DNA from 2 places in the Streptomyces sp. NBC_00076 genome. Region 2 is predicted to be linked to the other one. Evidence: predicted binding sites of a transcription regulator. Region 2 holds the regulator's gene; the other holds the start of a gene.
What was found. The regulator HspR, encoded in region 2, represses chaperone genes until heat shock. The targets are predictions, from matches to a motif close to TTGAGNNNNNNNNNCTCAA.

Region 1: the regulator HspR is predicted to act here: its motif matches at 2,077-2,095, upstream of lon (endopeptidase La).

Annotation. Positions count from the first base shown of each region.
Region 1 is NZ_CP108242.1:7,060,225-7,064,639, reverse strand. It holds gene lon (endopeptidase La) at 1-2,054, opposite strand, end outside; gene OHA64_RS32305 (rhomboid-like protein) at 2,223-3,044, opposite strand; gene OHA64_RS32300 (spermidine synthase) at 3,260-3,937, shown strand; gene OHA64_RS32295 (response regulator transcription factor) at 4,062-4,415, shown strand, end outside.
Region 2 is NZ_CP108242.1:5,581,013-5,585,427, reverse strand. It holds gene OHA64_RS25440 (ATP-binding protein) at 118-576, opposite strand; gene OHA64_RS25435 (helix-turn-helix domain-containing protein) at 807-1,688, shown strand; gene OHA64_RS25430 (DUF397 domain-containing protein) at 1,699-1,881, shown strand; gene OHA64_RS25425 (heat shock protein transcriptional repressor HspR) at 1,936-2,388, opposite strand; gene dnaJ (molecular chaperone DnaJ) at 2,394-3,572, opposite strand; gene grpE (nucleotide exchange factor GrpE) at 3,615-4,274, opposite strand; gene dnaK (molecular chaperone DnaK) at 4,271-4,415, opposite strand, start outside.

The sequences.
Region 1 (4,415 bases), 1.5 Mb from region 2:
TGGATGTGCACGCCCCGGTCCTTCAGGTCCGCGACCGGCAGCTCCAGTTCGGCTCCGTGCGAGCGCAGGAAGCTCAGCGCGATCTGCGCCGACTCCTTCATGACGTCGCCCAGCTGGCCCGTCAGCGTCAGGCCCGCCGCTCCGGTCTCCGGGTCGGCCAGCGACGCCTCGACGAACAGCACGTCACCACCGGCTCCCGTGACCGCGAGCCCCGTCGCCACACCCGGCACGGCGGTCCGCCGCTCCGCCGGGTCCTGGGCGGACTCCGGCACATGGTGCGGCCGGCCGATCAGCGCGCGCAGGTCCTCGTCCGTGACGGTGAACGGCAGTTCCCGCTCGCCCAGTTCGTGCTGGGCCGCGACCTTGCGCAGCAGCCGCGCGACGGAGCGCTCCAGGGTTCGGACCCCGGCCTCGCGGGTGTACTCGCCGGCGAGCTTGCGCAGCGCGCTCTCGTCGAGGGTCACCTCGTCCTTGTTGAGGCCGGCCCGCTCCAGCTGACGGGGCAGCAGGTGGTCACGCGCGATGACGATCTTCTCGTCCTCGGTGTAGCCGTCGAGCCGGACCAACTCCATACGGTCGAGCAGCGCTTCCGGGATGGCTTCCAGCACATTGGCCGTGGCCAGGAAGACGACGTCCGACAGGTCGAGTTCGACCTCGAGGTAGTGGTCCCGGAAGGTGTGGTTCTGCGCCGGGTCGAGAACCTCCAGCAGCGCCGCGGCCGGGTCTCCCCGGAAGTCGGACCCCACCTTGTCGATCTCGTCCAGCAGGACCACCGGGTTCATCGACCCGGCCTCCTTGATCGCGCGCACGATCCGGCCGGGCAGCGCGCCGACGTACGTACGCCGGTGGCCGCGGATCTCCGCCTCGTCCCGGACACCGCCGAGCGCGACCCGGACGAACTTCCGCCCCATGGCGTGCGCGACGGACTCGCCCAGCGAGGTCTTGCCGACACCGGGCGGCCCGACGAGCGCGAGCACGGCACCGCCGCGCCGCCCGCCGATGACACCCAGCCCACGGTCGCTGCGGCGCTTGCGCACCGCCAGGTACTCGGTGATCCGTTCCTTCACGTCCGCCAGCCCGGAGTGCTCGGCGTCCAGCACCGCCTTGGCGCCCTGGATGTCGTACACGTCCTCGGTCCGTTCGTTCCACGGCAGTTCGAGGACGGTGTCGAGCCAGGTCCGGATCCATGAGCCCTCGGGCGACTGGTCGCTCGACCGCTCCAGCTTGTCGACCTCCTTGAGGGCGGCCTCACGGACCTTCTCGGGCAGGTCGGCGGCCTCGACCCGGGTCCGGTAGTCGTCGGACTCCTCGCCCTCCGACTCGCCGTTGAGGTCGCGCAGTTCCTTGCGTACGGCGTCCAGCTGGCGGCGGAGCAGGAACTCCCGCTGCTGCTTGTCGACACCCTCCTGGACGTCCTTGGCGATGGTCTCGGCGACGTCCTGCTCGGCGAGGTGGTCGCGCAGTTGCTGGGTGGCGAGCTTCAGCCGGGCCACCGGGTCGGCGGTCTCCAGGAGCTCCACCTTCTGCTCGGTGGTCAGGAAGGGCGAGTAACCGGAGTTGTCGGCCAGGGCGGACACGTCGTCGATGGCCTGCACCCGGTCCACGACCTGCCAGGCACCACGCTTACGCAGCCACGCCGTGGCCAGCGCCTTGTACTCCTTGACCAGTTCGGTGACGTGACCGGGCAACGGCTCGGGCACGTTCTCGTCGATGCGGACGCCCTCGACCCACAGGGCGGCACCCGGGCCCGTGGTCCCCGCGCCGATCTTCACCCGGCCGCGGCCGCGGATCAGCGCGCCCGGGTCGCCGTCGGCGAGCCGGCCGACCTGCTCGATGGTGCCGAGCACACCGGTACTCGCGTATGTCCCGTCGATGCGCGGCACCAGCAGGACCCGGGGCTTCCCGGGCTCCGAGCGGGCGGCGGCCTCGGCCGCCTCCACCGCGGCGCGCACATCGGCGTCGTTCAGGTCCAGCGGAACCACCATGCCGGGCAGTACGACCTCGCCGTCGAGCGGCAGCACAGGCAGAGTGAGCGGTGTGGACGTCGAAGCCATGATCTCCCCTTCGGCAGTCAAGTTGAGCTATGCCGACTCAATGCATGTGAGCGGTTGAATGTTCCCCACGGAGCGTTCGCTGTGAGCGATCACGTTCGGGGAGGCGGAGCGGCCGTCCCTCGGCCCAACAGCCGGACGGTTCGAAAGATGCCCGTGGGCAGCGGAGAGTTACGGGGCGGTCGTGGCCGGGCGGGCCCGGTGGCGCCGCGTCACCGGCCAGGTGGCCACGCCGATCCCCAGCGATATCAGGTGCCCCCAGTTCGTCATGGGGTCCGTGAACGCGATCAGGTCCAGCACCACCATGCCGCCGAAGGCGGTCAGCAGGGGCCGGCGCAGCCACGGCGTGAGCAGCCCGGCGAGGGCGCCCACACAGGTGGCGACGCCGAAGCTGACGCCGTAGTCGAGGCGGTGCAACGAGCTGTCGGGCAGATGCCCGACCAGGACCCCGAGCCCCACGGCCCCCTCGGTCGCCAGCGTGGCGAGGACGTGCCCGAGCAGAAACACCCCGGCGGTGCGCGCACCGCCGATCCGGCGCTCCAGGGCCGTGAGCACGAGCAGGAGCCCGATCGCGTACGGCGACAGGAGCCCGCCCGCGATCCACAGCGCGCTGGCCAGCAGCACCGCCACGGGCCACTGCACGAGGTGGGCCACATCGGTGCTGGAAGCCTGGTGCAGGGTGTGCACGACCGACGGGGCGGCGTACTCCGTGACCAGCGAGGTGACGGCGAGCACGGTGGCGTACCCGATCGTGAACGGCGTCCGGGTGGGCGTGGGCAGCAGCAGCCAGGGGCGCGGGCGCCGGACTGGCGCGGGGGCGGCCGGTGCGGTGGGGGCGGCGGGCGGGGTCGGCGCGGTGGTCGTGGCACCGGCGTCCACGCTCCGCTGCCGCGGCATCGCCTCCAGCAGTCCCGACACCCCGGGCGGACCGGCGCCGGAGGATGCCCGGGAGGGAGCCTCGTGCGCCACCTCGCACGGCACGTCGCACGGCATGTCACAGGGCACGTCGCACGGCGGAGGAGCCACATTCGCCGTCGCGTCGGCGGCCGTCACGGTCCGGTCCACGGTGAGGCGCTCCTTCCGTTTCCCTCACCCTTCGTCGTCCGGCGCGGCACTGTCTATGACCGGTGCCACGAAAGCCGTGATTCACAGCGACTTCCCAGGAAAACCGCGTGCCCCGCCGCGCACGGGACTGCCAGGATGAGCCGGTGCGCACTCAGAACGACACTCCCGAGGTCCTGGACCGTCGCGAGGGCCCGCACGGCGAGGTCGTGCTGCGACGCCATGGTGGGCTGCTTCAGATCATCGCCAACGGGTGCTTCCTGATGGACACGTCCGACGGCCGTTCGGAGCGACGACTGATCGACGCGGCGCTGGAGGCTCTCGACGGACGGGCCGAGCCGAGTGTGCTGATCGGGGGTCTTGGCGTGGGCTTCTCGCTCGCACACGCCGCCGCCGATCCCCGCTGGGGCCGCATCACGGTGGTCGAGCGCGAGGCCGCCGTGATCGACTGGCATCGCGAGGGGCCGTTGTCCGCTCTCTCCGCCCCCGCCCTCGCCGATCCGCGCACCGACATTCTGAAAACCGATCTGGTCGCATTCGTCAATGAGACATGCGCCACATTCGACGCCCTGTGCCTCGACATCGACAACGGGCCCGACTGGACGGTGACTGAGGGCAACCACGGCCTCTACTCACCAGCCGGACTCTCCTGCTGCGCAAGGGTGTTGAGGCCGGGAGGGGTGCTGGCGGTATGGTCCGCCCGACCCTCGCCGGAATTCGAGGGAACCTTGCGGAATGCCGGGTTCCAGCAGGTGCGTACCGAAGAGATCCCGGTTGCCCGGGGCGTTCCGGACGTCGTACATCTCGCCGTCCGACCTGGATAGCAAAGGCGCGGTAACTCCCCGTACTCTGCTTCCCTGACGCCGATCATTCAAGCGTCAAGCGCAGTCATGCGCAGACAAGGGATCACCCCACTGGTTCCGGAATTGCACACCTCAGGGGCGGGCGATGGAGCAGACACACACCTCCCACAACGGCACGGCGGCAACCCAGGGCGCGCAGCGCCGGGTTCTGGTCGTCGAGGACGATCCGACGATCGTGGACGCCATCGCGACCCGCCTGCGCGCCGAGGGATTCCTCGTGCAAACGGCGGTGGACGGTCCGTCCGCCGTGGACACGGCCGAGGCCTGGCAGCCCGATCTGCTGATCCTCGACATCATGCTGCCCGGCTTCGACGGCCTGGAGGTCTGCCGACGCGTGCAGGCCGCCCGCCCGGTGCCGGTGATGATGCTCACCGCGCGGGACGACGAGACCGACATGCTGGTCGGGCTCGGAGTCGGCGCCGACGACTACATGACCAAG
Region 2 (4,415 bases):
CGGCGCCCCGCGCCCTCAACCGGATGCGGCGACGCCGCGCGTCGCGACACCCGGATGCGATTCCTCCCCGGCGTGAACGCCGGGGCCTCCTCGCAAGAACCAGGAGATATCCCTGGTTCACCCGTTCGAGCGAAGCCGGAACGATCCGCTGTTCCCGCCCAACTCGAACCAGACTCCCTTCGCATACCGCCCCGTTCTCTCGTCGGCGACGCCCCACCCGTCCGCCATCTCCTCGACCAGCGCGAGCCCCCTCCCCCAGCAGGCGACAGCCCAGGCGGCGGGATACGTGACCACGGGCGGGTCCGGACTCTCGTCGAACACGCTGACTCGGAGTCTGCCCGCGGTGAGCCGGATGCGGAGCATGGCGGTGCCCTTGGTGTGCAGGTGGACGTGGGTGACGAGTTCCGAGGTGCACAGTGCGGCGGGCATGACGAGGTGCTCCCGGTCGTGGGTGAAGAGGACGGCGCGTACGAAATCCCGGCAGACGCGCGGTGAGGTGGCGTCGCCGGGTGCGAACAGGCTGTATTCGTGGGTGAGTTGAGCGGGGCGGTGGGCTGCGCGGCGGGACGGGTTCATGGGTGTCGGCTCCAGGTGAGTGGCGTGGTTCCCGTTGCCCGGCGATGACGTCGCCCGCGTGCGGGTGCTCTGTCGGCTTACGGGCAGGGGAGGTTGACTGGTTTCAGTGTGTGACTGACCCAGCACTGAAGGTAGCGATTAAGGGTTCTCGCGAGCAACCTATTCGCGGGATCCGGTGGACCAACATCCACCAAAGGGGCAGACTTTGAGTCGACCACCAAGGAGAACCCGTGGGACTGCGCACCACTATCAGCGAACGGCAGCGGCGACTCGGCTTCGAGCTCAAACATCTGCGCGAACAGGCTGGGTTGACCACCAGTGAAGCCGCCGAGCGGATCGGCATGACGCGCGGACAGCTGGGGCACATCGAGGCCGGCCGGACCTCAGTCCTCACTGAACGACTGCTCGACCTCTGCCGCGTCTACGGTTGCTCAGAGGAGCCCTACGTCGAGGCGCTGGTCACCATGTCCGAGTCCAGTGGCAAGGGCTGGTGGAGTGCGTACAGGAAACACATGGGGCCCGACTCGCTGAATCTGGCCGAGCTCGAATCAGAGGCCGTGGCCATCAGGACGCACGAGCCACTGTTCATCCCGGGGCTTTTCCAGACCGAGGACTACACGCGCTCCATCTTCACGAGCCCCGACCTGGGCTTCGCGAACATCGAGGAGGGGTTGAGGTTCCGCATGGAGCGTCAGCACATCCTGACGCGCGACAACGCGCCGTCCGTGCACGCCATCATCCACGAGTCCGCGTTGCACATGCGGTTCGGCGACACCAAGGTCGTTCGGGAGCAGTTGCTGCGTCTGATCGAGTTGGCGCGACTGCCGAACGTGACCATCCAGATCTATCCGTTCACGGCCCAGGCACACGCCGCACTCACCGGCAATTTCACGCACGTCATCCCCGCCAACCCGAGGTTGGGCACGGTCGTGGTCGAACAACTCCTGGGCTCCCACTACTTGGTGGGGCAGCGCCAGCTTGCGGAGTACGACTCCTTGTTCGACCGCATCGCCGAAAACGCCCTCGCACCCATCGACGTATCGTTGGCCCCCGAAGCACACTCGGTGAAGGACTCGCTGACCCTTGTCCAGCATGTGCTCTACACCGCCTGAGGAGGCGCGAATGCCTGAGTTGCACTGGCAGAAGTCGTCGTACAGCGGCGGCCCCGAAGGCAACTGCCTCTACCTCGCCCCCACCCCCGACGGAACGATCCGCCTCCGTGAGAGCGACACCCCCCACGTCATCCTGACCGCCGCCCCCGGCAGCCTCGCCGCTCTCCTGCGCAGCCTCAAGGGCGACGACTGAGGGGTCCGGAGGTTCAGGTGAACCTCCGGACCCCTCAGGTCAGTTGACGCGACGTCAGTCGGACGTCTGCTGTCGCTTCGGCCGCCACACCACCAGCGCGCTGGTCTGCTGCACCTCCTGGTACGGGACCAGGTCGCGGCGGTACGACGCGTGCACCGCCGCCTCGCGCTGCTGCATCGCGGCCGCCGCGCCGTCCAGGGCCGCCTGCATTTCCGCGAGGCGGGACTGGAGGGCGACGACCTGGTTCTCCAGCTCGATGATGCGCTTGATGCCGGCCAGGTTGATGCCCTCGTCCTGCGACAACTGCTGGACGGTACGCAGCAGTTCGATGTCGCGGGCCGAGTAGCGCCGGCCCCGGCCGGGGGTGCGGTCCGGGGAGACCAGGCCGAGACGGTCGTACTGGCGAAGGGTCTGCGGGTGCAGGCCGGAGAGCTGGGCCGCCACCGAGATGACGTAGACCGGGGTTTCCTCGGTCAGTTCATACGGGTTGCGTCGACGACCGTCCATCCCACTCATGCTCCCTTCGCGGCCTGGAACAGCTCCGCCCGCGGGTCCTCACCCGCGGTCGCCTCGCGATACGCCTCCAGCGCGTCACGAGCCTTCCCCGTCACGTCCCTCGGGACACTCACCTCGACGGTGACCAACAGATCGCCGCGGGTGCCGTCCTTACGGACCGCGCCCTTGCCGCGGGCGCGCATGGTGCGGCCGTTGGGCGTGCCCGGCGGCAGCTTCAGCGTCACCGGCGGGCCGCCCAGGGTGGGCACCCTGACCTCGCCGCCGAGGGCCGCCTCCGCGAACGTGACCGGGACGGTCACGGTGAGGTTGTCGCCTTTGCGGCCGAAGACCGGGTGGACGTCGACATGCACGGTGACGTACAGGTCGCCCGACGGGCCGCCCCGTTCGCCGGGTGCTCCCTTGGCGCGCAGGCGGATGCGCTGGCCGTCGGAGACCCCGGCGGGGATGCGGACCTGCATGGTCCGCGACGACTTGGCCCGTCCGCTGCCGTGGCAGATCTCGCAGGGGTCCTCGGAGATCAGTCCGCGGCCCTTGCAGTCCGGGCAGGGGTCCGTCAGTGAGAAACCGCCGCCCGAACCCCTCGCGACCTGCCCGGTCCCGACGCAGGTCGGGCACACCCGCGGGTTGCCGTTCTTGTCGCCGGTGCCGGAGCACGCCTTGCAGGGCTGCTGCGAGGACATCCGCAGCGGGACGGTCGCACCCTCGATCGCCTCGGTGAAGCTGAGGCTGACCTCGGTGTCGATGTCCTGGCCGCGCCGGGGCTGCGTACGCGTCCCCGTGCCCGCGCCGCCCCGGTTGAACAGGCCCCCGAAGACGTCACCGATCCCGCCGCCGAAACCGCCGGCGTTTCCCCCGCCCTGGGGTCCGCCTCCGAAGAGGTCACCCAGGTCGAAGTTGAACGAGCCGCCGCCGGCCGGACCCGGCCGGAAGCCGCCGCTTCCGAACAGGGCCCGCGCCTCGTCGTACTCCTTGCGCTTCTTCGGGTCGCCGAGGATGTCATTCGCCTCGGAGATCTCCTTGAAGCGCTCCTCGGCCTTGAGGTTCCCCTTGTTGGCGTCCGGGTGGTACTCGCGGGCGAGCTTCCGGTAGGCCTTCTTGATCTCGGCCTCGGTGGCGTCCTTGGGGACGCCGAGAACCTTGTAGTAGTCCTTCTCGATGAAGTCCTTGGTGCTCATCCTCGACGTCCCTCCTTCCTTCTTGTCCTTCTCGGTTCAAGCTCAGCCCTCGTCCGGGCCACCGCTCTCCTTGTCGTCGGCCGTCTCCGCGGAGTCCTCCGCCTTGACGGTCTGCGCTCCCGGCTGAGGTTCGGCCACGGCCACCCGCGCGGGACGGATGGTGCGTTCGCCGAATCGGTACCCGGGCTGGAGAATCGCCACGCACGTCGTCTCGGTGACGTCCGGCGCGTAGCTGTGCATCAGGGCCTCGTGGATCGTCGGGTCGAAGGGCTCGCCCTCCTTGCCGAACTGCTGAAGGCCCATCTTGGCCGCGACGGACTCCAGCGACTCGGCGACGGACTTGAATCCGCCGAGGAGCTCCCCGTGGTCCCGCGCGCGGCCGATGTCGTCGAGCACGGGCAGAAGCTCGGTCAGGAGGTTCGCGATGGCGATCTCCTTGACCGTGATCCGGTCCCGCTCGACCCGGCGGCGGTAGTTCTGGAACTCGGCCTGGAGCCGCTGGAGGTCGCCGGTGCGCTCGTCGAGCGCCGTGCGTACCTGGTCCAGCTGGGCCGTCAGGCCTGCGATCTGTGCTGATGCGTCCCCGGCCGGGGCCGCCGCCTCCCCCGAGGAGGGGGCGGCGGCCTGCGGCTCGGCGTCGTCGGGGGTGGCGCCGGAAGGGACGTCAGGCTTCTCGTCGAAGCCCGGGGTCTCCTCCGTCACGCGGCACCGTCCTTGCGCTCGTCGTCCACGATCTCGGCGTCCACGACGTCGTCGTCGGCCTTCGCGTCACCGTCGGCGGCACCCTCGGAGGCACCGCCCGCGGCCTGACCGGCCTGGGCGTCGGCGTACATGGCCTGGCCG